One region of the Chelatococcus sp. HY11 genome, then DNA from elsewhere that is predicted to be linked to it. Evidence: riboswitches for the same ligand, from Rfam matches in the RefSeq annotation. Region 1 holds a riboswitch; the other holds the start of a gene.

Region 1 (5,134 bases):
CGCGACCGGACCGATCGATCTCACCCACGGCAGCACCGCCGAATACAAGTTCTACATCGATCCGGACTGGCAAGGCGATGGTCAGGCGCAGCTCAGCGGCGCGTGGATCCAGTTGCAGAACCTGGCTGGGACTCTCTCGAATGGCGGACGATACGCCATCGCGGAATATGTCGACGCCGAGGCCTCGCTGAGGCTGACAGCCGAGGAGCGCGCCGCGGCGGGCCTCGCCGAGGGCGAGACCTTCACCGGCTTCCGCTTCTGGAATTCCGATGATGGTTGGGACTATTACCTGCCCTTCGACGATAACGGCTGGGTGACGCTGCAATTCAACTTCGGGAAGGACGCGCATAGCTGGACCGTGAACGGCGCGCTCGCCTACGTGCAGGAGGCCGGCGAGGTCGAGGGGGACGACAACGCCGTCCTCGAAACCCAGGTCCTGAAGAGCGTCATCTTCCACAGCCAGAATTTCGGTTTGGAAGAGCAATATGTCTATGACGACATCGCTCTGACCGGTGTGTCGCGCAACGCGAACTTCTACGACTGATCCGTGCGCATATGTCATTCCGGGGCGGGCCTAAGGCCTGAGCCCGGAAACCAGGACTGGCGCGCTTTGAGGGCAAGCGTGGCGTGGCCGTGCTCCCCACGGACACGCCACCGGTTCTGGGTTCCGGGTGCTTCGCTGAGCGAAGCCCCGGAATAACGACACCGCTCTCACACGGCGCAGGCGATCTGATACCCATGCGCCCGCGGCTGGCCGGTCTGCAGCGCGCGCCCTTGGAGAGAGGCCATCGCGCGGTCGCTACCCGGATGCCGCTGTCGGCTACTGCAACGCGACAGCGATGTCGTCTACGGCTGGCGCTGCTTTGATCAGGCCGGCGTCGAGCATGAATTGGCCGAAGCGTTCGTAGCGGCGCCTGTCGAGCGCTGACGGGCGCTTGGCGAAGCGGGGCAATGTGTCGATCCAGGCCTGCCGGTTCAGCGCGTCGTCGAGATCCGGATAGGCCTTGATGAACAGCTTCCAACCTTCTTCCGGATGGTTCGTGAGATAGATCGCCCCTTGTTCCACCGCGTCAAGGAAGCGGGTGAGGCGGCTGTCCTTTAGGAGATCGGGGCGCGTCACGAAAATCAGTTCGTCGTAAGCCGGAACGCCGCTGTCTTCCGGCAGGAAGGCGCGCCCCTCATGCCCCTTGAGGCGCATCTGCGTCAGCTCGAAATTGCGAAAGCCGCCGATGGTGGCATCGACCTGGCCACTGATCAGCGAGGGGGACAACGCGAAATTGACATTGACGAGTTCGACATCGCCCTTGTCGACGCCGACCGAGGCCAGCATGCGCTGGAGGAGAGCATCCTCGAAGCCGGACACGGAGAAGCCAATCTTCTTGCCCTTCAGGTCCGCCAATGACTTGATGGGGCCATTCGCCAGCACGGTCACGGTGTTGAGCGGCGTTTCCACAAGGGTGCCGAAGCGGACGAGGGGGATGCCCGCCGCGTGGTCGAGATAGAGGCTTGGCTGGTAGTGCACGCCAATGTCGGCCTGGCCGGATGCGATGGCACGCGGCACGATCGACGGATCCGACGGCGGCAGCAGCTCGACGTCGAGGCCCGCCTTGGCGAAGAGGCCAAGCTCCTTGGCCACCACCATGGGGGCGTGGTCCGGATTGACGAACCATTCGAGCAAGACCTTGATCTTTTCGACCTTATCCGGAGGGGCGGCCGAAGGCGTCGTCTGCGCGAAGGCGCCCGTGGCCGTTGCGAGACCGAGGGCGATTGTGAGAAGGGCTCTGTGGATCATGGCGTGTTCCTGTGCGCGGGGCGGTTCAGGTGTTCTGGGCCCAGGGGGTGAGACAGGGGGTGAGGCGATCGACGATGCCTCGCAGCGCGAGCGTCATCGCGGCCAGAATCAGCATCGCGGCAAACATCGTCTCGGTCTGCATGCGGGCATTGGCCTGTACCATGACAAATCCTAGACCGGCCGACGCGCCGACCCATTCGCCGACAACCGCGCCAAGCGGCGCGAGCGGCGCCGCGACCTTGAGGCCAGAGGCAAGGCCGGGCAGGGCGAGCGGCAGGCGCACATGAACGAGCGTCTGCCAGTGGGTGGCGGTCGTCAGGGCCGTCGCATCGAGCAGGTCGGGATCCGTGCGCCGGAGCCCGTCGGCAAAGGCCGAGGCCACCGGAAAGAAGATGATGATCGTCGTCATCACCACCTTGGAGGCGAGGCCGAAGCCGAACCACAGCACCAGGACCGGCGCGAGGACGAAGACGGGAAAGGACTGCAGCACCAGCACAAGCGGCCATACGAGCCTGCCGAGACGGGGCAGGGCCGCGATGGTGATCGCGGTGCCGATGCCCAGGGAGGCCCCCAGCGCAAAGCCCGCCAAAATCTCCCACAGGGTGGTGAGGCTGTTCGTCAGGAGAAATGACGGCTGGCGCAAGAAAACCGCGGCGACCTCCAGCGGCGGCGGCAGGATATAAGCCGGCGGCCGGGCCATCCAGATCAGGGCTTGCCACGCTACGACAAGCGTTGCTGCGATGCGAAGGGCGGCCAGGGTGACGCGCATGCCGTCCAGCCTCAGGACGCTTCGCGGCGCGGAGGGGCGAGGGGGGCAGGACGCGGTCTTGCAAGGCACATGGCGTGAACCCCAGCGAACGAGCCAGGATCAGGGCGATGCGAAGACGAGAGCGGGGTGTCGGGAAAGCCCATGTTCCGTTCCTACGCCGGCATCACCCGGATCAGGTTCAAGGGTCCAGCTCACCGCTATCTCAGTGCCGTACGGCACCCCCCTCGGAATGTGACAACTCTATGGGAAAAGCCCGGACGGCTGTCAAGCGGAGCCTTGGAACGAGTCCACCCGCGGGATGGTGCCGCCCGCCGCTCATTATTCTGCTGCATCGCGCGCCCTTATGCTGGCAGTTGCGGATAATCCCGCAACCTTCACCGATGCAGGGAGTTGATCCTCGATCAGAGCCTTAATCCGGGTTTTTTAATCAGATCTGCTTACGCAACTGCGGGCGGCGGTAACATTTTGAAAGGATTAACCATGATAGCCTGCGCGAAATCATGGTGAACCCTCGATAGCATCGGTAGGAACTCTATATGCGGCACATGGTCTTGATCGCGACGGCCTGGATGATGGGAACGGGCGCTGCGGCGGCGAATTTCACGCAGTGCATCAGCCAGATCAGGGCAGATGCAGCGCGCGCCGGCATCAGCCAGAACGTCATTGCCCAGGCATTGGCCATCAACCAGCCGGACGACAAGGTCCTGCGGCTGTCCAAGGTCCAGCCGGAATTCAAGACGCCGATCTGGGACTACATGGGCTTCCTCGTCGATGAGGAGCGCGTGCGGGATGGGCAGGCGATGATGCGCAAATACGATCGCGTCCTGCGCGCAGCCGAGCAGCGTTTCGGGGTCGATCGCCATGTCATCGCCGCGGTGTGGGGGGTCGAGACCAATTTCGGGTCGGAGGCGGGGGACAACTTTCTCCCGCATGCCCTCGCGACGCTCGTCTGCGAAGGGGGGCGGCGCCAGGCCTTCTGGCGCGGCGAGCTGATGGCCGCGCTCAAGCTCGTCGACCAGGGCGATCTTACGCTTGACGAGCTCTACGGGTCATGGGCGGGCGCCTTCGGCCAGACCCAGTTCATTCCCACCACCTACCAGCGGCTGGCGGTCGATTTTGACGGCGACGGACGCCGCGATCTCGTCAAGTCGGTTCCTGATGCCCTGGGGTCGACGGCGAATTACCTCAAGCGGGCGGGCTGGCGCACCGGCCAGCCATGGATGATCGAGGTCGCTGTACCATCGGGTTACAAAGGCCCCACGGGCCGCAACAACCGGGCCTCGCTCGCGACCTGGGCCGGCCGGGGCGTGACGCGCGCCGATGGCCGCCCGCTCTCGGGCGACGGAGAGGCGGGGCTTCTGTTGCCAGCGGGGCCCAACGGGCCGGGCTTCCTCGTCTATCCCAATTTCAATGCCATCTATGCCTATAATCAAGCGGAATCCTACGCGCTCGCGATCTCGCATCTCGCCGATCGGATGGCTGGACACCCCGCGTTACGGACGCCGTGGCCCACGGATGACCCCGGCCTGTCGCGCGCCCAACGCCTCCAGTTGCAGAAGCTACTGGCCGCCCGTGGCTACGATGTGGGGGTGCCGGACGGCAAGATCGGCGCCCAGTCCCGCGCGGCGATTGCCGCCGCCGAGCAGGCCATGGGCATGCCGGCAACAGGACGTGCCGGCAGCAAGATCTATCGCGCGCTTGGCGGCCGGTAGCGCGAGAGTTATCGCTGACAGCAGCGCAAGTGAAACGATTATCGTGCGTGGCTGTCCATCGGGACAGTCACGCATATGTATTTATTAGCCGGCTTTTTATCGCGGGTTTGGTTGGCAAAATGGAGAGCAGGGTCTTTTCGATCGCCGGATGCTGCCGGTTTATTCGCGTTAATTTGCAATAATATATTGAATTATATTGATTTTCTTAAAAATGCGACAGCTGCCGGCGTGGCCCGGTTCGCCAGTTTCCACGGCAGCGACTGTAAGAGCGGCGGGTTGTTATTTAGCTGGCAACTTATTTTTCGCCTTGAGATCAAGCGAAGCTCGAGGATATCCCGGCAGATTTAGCTCAGCGGCCGAAGGTACGGCAGCGCGGGTCCCCGGCGTCGCGCGGCGACGGGAAGGGGATCTATGAACGGTGGGGGCCTTGGTCCTTCCCTGCTGGCCGCAACATGGCTATTGCCTGTCGCTCTTGGAAAGCCAAGCCGGGGAAACCCGGCCTGACAACGGCCGCCGGGATAACGCGAACCGAGAGTGCGTTCTCGCAGCTGAATGTCGATTGGCTTAACCCGCGTCGCGCCCTCACGTTTCGCTGCGTCAGCGGGCGGGAGGAGATGTTCGTCCGTGTGGTGAATGAGAGACCCCAATTCCCGGGATCAGGCCTGGTTTGATGAGGCGATAGGCAGTTCCTGACAAATTTATTCCCCGTTATCCATAAGCGTCCCTTTGGATTGCCATGGAACAAACAGTGAATTAATGAGAACAAATAGAAAACATAGAGGAGCAGGACGATGGTTCAGTGGTTCTTCGGTCGGGTGATCGAACTCGCCTCTCTCGGTCTCTTCGTCGGCATGATCGGCG
Region 2 (5,134 bases), 1.6 Mb from region 1:
AGATCATCCCGGTGCTGGCACCGGTAGCGGTCGGCGCCGACGGCGAGACCTACAACATCAACGCCGACACCTTCGCGGGCGCGATCGCGGGTGCCATGCGCGCCAAGCGGCTGCTGCTGCTCACCGACGTACCGGGGGTTCTCGACAAGAACAAGAATCTCCTGCCCGAGCTCACCGTGGAGCAATGCCGCCACCTCATCGCCGACGGCACGATCACGGGCGGCATGATCCCCAAGGTCGAGACCTGCATCTACGCCCTTGAGCAGGGCGTTGAGGGCGTCGTGATCCTGGACGGCAAGGTGTCACACGCCGTGCTGCTGGAGCTCTACACGGACCACGGCGCCGGCACGCTGATCCGGAGGTAGGGCTGATCAACGTTCAGCCCGCGAACCTGCCTCCTGGAACACTGCCTCCTGGAACACTGCCTCTTGGGACGCGGCCTCTTGGGACGCTGCGTCTTGGGTCACCCGCGCGGGTGACCCAGCTGCGGGCTTGAACCCGGATTCAACGAACCGTTCCCGGCAATCCGCCTCAAGGCCGATAAAGCACACGATAGGCTGGTTTGACCAGCCGGCCGACCGGGTCAAAAAATGCCGGTTCCAGCACGATCGAGACGATCCGCAAGGCATCGATCTGCCGCAAGGCCAATGTCGCGTTGAGCGCCTCGAGGCTCGCCGCGCTCGTGAGCTCAGCGAGCGGCGTGCTATGGCGCCCGCCGTCATCACCGGTTTCCACCATGATCTGGTCCTCAAATCAATTAAACAACTGGCCTGACAATCCATTTTGGCAACCCCAGTTCCAGACCATGCGTGGGGAGCGAGCATTTGCGCGGGATGCGATGCTTTTCACGCGAGCAGACATCAGATCTTGCATCCTCCGCGCCCTGCAACCATCTAAGCAGGTTCCCCCTCGTCCACGCCTCGCGGTCGAGGTCCACTAGAGGGAGCGTGATGTCGACAGAGGCTGTCTCGCCTCGCCGGGCCTCAAGCCCGGGGCAAGCCTTCGATACCACGTTCCGGGAACGGAGCCTTTTCAACGTGTCCTTCCTCAAACCGCCCGTCGACGATCTGCCAAACCTGCCGGAAAGCCTGCCCAATGCCTTACGCCAAGCAGCTCCTTTCCCGGAGGCGCTGACGCACAAGCCATCGCTCGCGCATGTCGACACCTGGATCTTTGATCTCGACAACACACTCTATCCGCACGACGCCAAGCTCTGGCCACAGGTCGACCTCCGGATCACCCTGTTCCTCGTGGAGCTTTGCGGCCTCGACGGGATCTCGGCGCGCGCGCTGCAGAAATACTACTACCATCGCTATGGAACGACCCTGCGTGGCCTGATGGAGGAGTACGGAATCGATCCGGAAGAGTTCCTCGAATTCGCCCATAGCATCGACTACTCATCGCTTCTGCCTAATCCCCTTCTTGGGGAGGCCATCGCTGCTCTGCCGGGCCGCAAGCTGATCCTCACCAACGGTTCACGGGCGCACGCGGAAGCCGTCGCACTCAAGCTCGGCATCCGCGAGCATTTTGAGGACGTGTTCGACATCGTCGCATCCGGCTTCGTGCCCAAACCGGAGCAGAGCACCTATGAGCGTTTTCTTGATCGCCATAATGTCGATCCGGCAGGCGCGGTGATGTTCGAAGACATCGAAAAGAACCTCGTCGTGCCCCACGCGCTGGGCATGGCGACCGTGCTCGTCCTGCCGAAGACCCTCGACCCCTTCCGGGAGGCGGAGGAACAGGCCCCCATGATCGCGCCTCATATCGATTTCATGACCGACGACCTCGCCGATTTTCTTGGGCGCATGCGTGACCGTCGAGGCGAACCGTAAAGGTTTGAATCAACAAGGGCGCCTTTCAACGCCCTTGTTCGCTTCCGCCAGTCTCGGCGTTCTTTTCAGTTGACCAAGTTTTTGTGCGGCCAATCCTTTATTTGGCGAAGCGCCCCTCGTATTTGAACTGCGGCGCCGCCTTCAACTGGTCCTTCGTCGCATTCATGCGTGCATTCCACTTCTTGTCCGCCTCGCTCCACGTCAGCATCAGCGCGGACGGAGCAACAGCAACGTAATGCGTGCCCATGCCGAGGAAGCCCCCTACAGAGAGGATGTAGGCACGGATCGACGTCCCATCGACAACCGCGTCCTCGATCTCGCCAACGTTCTCGTCGCCGGCGTTCCTGACATTCAGCCCTTTGAGCGAACTGGCCAATGCCCCTTGCTCAACTGTGACAAAGCTTGGCCCCTGAGCAGGCGTCGGTGCATTCTGTGCAAACGCCGCCGTCGAAAGTCCAATAGCCGCGATTACAACTGCGATCCGAACCATACTTAAATCTCCTGAAATTCACAGCGGATGGATATCCGTATTTCCGTTATTGAGAATGGCGTCGGTACGATTTTGTTCCATGGCTCTATTTCGCCATGTGTTCTTTGTTTTTGCGATAATTTGTAAGTTCTTCCCGCGCAAAAGCCGCTCACCAACGGACCTGCCGCAGTGAGTCCATCGCCGGCTCCGCAGGCGCATTGACAGCACGGTCATAACCGCTCATTCTCATCGCCTGTTCCGAGGGGGGCCCCGTGAGGGGGCTGAGATTCCGCCGGCTTGTGAAAGAGCACCGCGGTGACCCTTAGGACCTGATCCGGGTCATGCCGGCGAAGGGACGGAAAAGGTGCAAGGCTCCTCACGATTCCATCAGATCGCTGTCACCCGGATCTTCTCAAACCAGGAGTGCATCCGCTTGAACCCAATTTCGATCCTGTCGGATCGGAAATGGGCTCGCTCGACCGCATCGTCTTCACGCGAAGCCCTATCCACTTCGCTTGAGAATGCCGTGGGCGGAGGCTCTCCTCATTAACGAACCGGGGCGCCTTCGCTCCGGCGAGGGTTCTCCGGAAAAGGAGATCCATGAACATTCATCAGCCATCCAAGGCGCATGCGAAAGCGCGCCAGACCATCACCCCAACGCCCGCAGCCGTCACCACCGGCGCCGTCGCGGGATCGGCCAAGATCTATTCCACCGCGCCGGATCATCCCGAGATCCGCGTTCCCTTCCGCGAAATCGCGCTTGATCCCGCCTCCGGCGAGGCCCCGTTCCGTGTCTATGACACTTCCGGCCCCTTCACCGACCCTGGGGCCGCCATCGATCTCAACAGCGGCCTCGCCCAGCCCCGCGCGCCATGGCTCGCGACGCGCAGCCTGACCGCGATCGCGCCACGCGCGGTGAGACCGGAGGACAACGGCAATATCGCCCCTGACAAGCTTGTCGCGCCCTGCCCAGCCGAACGCGCCGTGCTGTCCGGCCGAGCCGGGCAGCCGGTCACGCAGCTCGACTATGCCCGCGCCGGCATTATCACCGAGGAGATGGTCTATATCGCCCATCGCGAGAATCTAGGCCGCGCGGCGATGCTCGCGGGTGCGCAGGAGCGCCGCGCCGACGGCGAGGACTTCGGCGCCGCCATCCCCAGCTTCATCACGCCGGAATTCGTGCGCGAGGAGGTGGCGCGGGGCCGCGCGGTCATCCCCGCCAACATCAATCATCCCGAGCTCGAGCCCACCATCATCGGCCGCAACTTCCTGGTGAAGATCAACGCTAATATCGGCAATTCGGCCGTCACCTCCTCGGCCGCCGACGAGGTGGAGAAGCTGGTTTGGGCCATCCGCTGGGGTGCCGACACGGTGATGGACCTTTCCACCGGGCGCAATATCCACAATATCCGCTCGTGGATCATGCGCAACGCGCCCGTGCCCATCGGCACGGTCCCGATTTACCAGGCGCTGGAGAAGGTAGACGGCGACCCGGCGAAGCTCGACTGGGAGGTGTTCAAGGACACGCTCATCGAACAGGCCGAGCAGGGCGTGGACTATTTCACGATCCACGCCGGCGTGCGTCTGGCCTATGTGCCCCTTACGGCGCGGCGCGTCACCGGCATCGTCTCGCGCGGCGGTTCGATCATGGCGCGCTGGTGCCTCTCCCATCACCGGGAAAGCTTCCTCTATGAGCGCTTCGACGAGATCTGCGACATCATGCATCGCTATGACGTCACCTTTTCGCTCGGCGACGGCCTCCGGCCCGGCTCGATCGCCGATGCCAATGACGCCGCCCAGTTCGCGGAGCTCGACACGCTTGGCGAACTGACGAAAGTGGCCTGGGACAAGGGCTGCCAGGTGATGATCGAGGGACCGGGCCATGTGCCGATGCACAAGATCAAGGCCAATATGGACAAGCAGCTCGCCACCTGCGGCGAGGCCCCCTTCTATACGCTCGGGCCGCTGACCACCGACATCGCGCCGGGCTACGACCACATCACCTCCGCTATCGGGGCTGCGATGATCGGCTGGTTCGGCACGGCGATGCTCTGCTATGTCACACCCAAGGAACATCTTGGACTGCCGAACCGGGACGACGTGAAGACCGGCGTGATCACCTACAAGATCGCCGCCCATGCCGCCGATCTCGCCAAGGGCCATCCCGCGGCCAAGCTGCGCGACGACGCCTTGTCCCGAGCGCGCTTCGAGTTCCGCTGGGAGGACCAGTTCAACTTAGGCCTCGATCCGGACACCGCGCGTGCCTTCCACGACGAGACCCTGCCGAAGGAGGCCCACAAGGTCGCGCATTTCTGCTCGATGTGCGGGCCGAAATTCTGCTCGATGAAGATCACGCAGGATCTGCGCGCGGAGGCGCTCGCCATGGAGCCTTCTGCGATCGAGACTCTTGCCGACGACGCCGAGCGCCTCGCGGGCCTTGCCGAAAAGGCGCGCGAGTTCAACGCCAAGGGGGCGGCCATCTACGTACCGGCGGATTAGCGGAATGCCACGCCGATCCCTCCCTTAGGGCCCCTTCGGGGAGGGGGCGGCGCGCCAAAGAGGTCGGGTGGGGCCGCGCGGCCGGGAAATGCTCTGGCGGCCATACATGTGTGGCCGTCCGCTCAGCCGGGTCAGCACCAGAGCGAACCCCACCCGGCGCCTGCGGCGCCACCCTCCCCCGAAGGGGAGGGATCGGCGCGCGGCAACTGACCTGATGGCCCGGCGTGTGGCTGCCAAGGTGCCCTGCCCCCTTCAGGCTGCTTAGACTTCACCGCTGAAACGACAGAGAAGCTACAAATCGGCGCGGAACGCAATAGTCAAGATTTCACACCTA

Evidence for each region. A riboswitch is a leader RNA that binds a small molecule or an ion and turns the genes downstream of it on or off. The one in region 1 is predicted to bind thiamine pyrophosphate.
Region 2: it holds a riboswitch for thiamine pyrophosphate, as region 1 does, so the genes downstream of both, thiC (phosphomethylpyrimidine synthase ThiC) here and KIO74_RS04775 (ABC transporter permease) in region 1, are expected to answer to the same signal.

What each region holds. Positions count from the first base shown of each region.
Region 1 is NZ_JAHBRX010000001.1:987,618-992,751, forward strand. Features, by position in the region: gene KIO74_RS04765 (DUF4214 domain-containing protein) at 1-544, shown strand, start outside; gene KIO74_RS04770 (ABC transporter substrate-binding protein) at 821-1,789, opposite strand; gene KIO74_RS04775 (ABC transporter permease) at 1,818-2,561, opposite strand; TPP riboswitch at 2,694-2,796, opposite strand; gene KIO74_RS04780 (lytic murein transglycosylase) at 3,098-4,273, shown strand.
Region 2 is NZ_JAHBRX010000001.1:2,560,411-2,565,544, forward strand. Features, by position in the region: gene argB (acetylglutamate kinase) at 1-365, shown strand, start outside; gene KIO74_RS11705 (hypothetical protein) at 532-738, opposite strand; gene KIO74_RS11710 (pyrimidine 5'-nucleotidase) at 951-1,832, shown strand; gene KIO74_RS11715 (PRC-barrel domain-containing protein) at 1,930-2,322, opposite strand; TPP riboswitch at 2,553-2,674, shown strand; gene thiC (phosphomethylpyrimidine synthase ThiC) at 2,902-4,800, shown strand.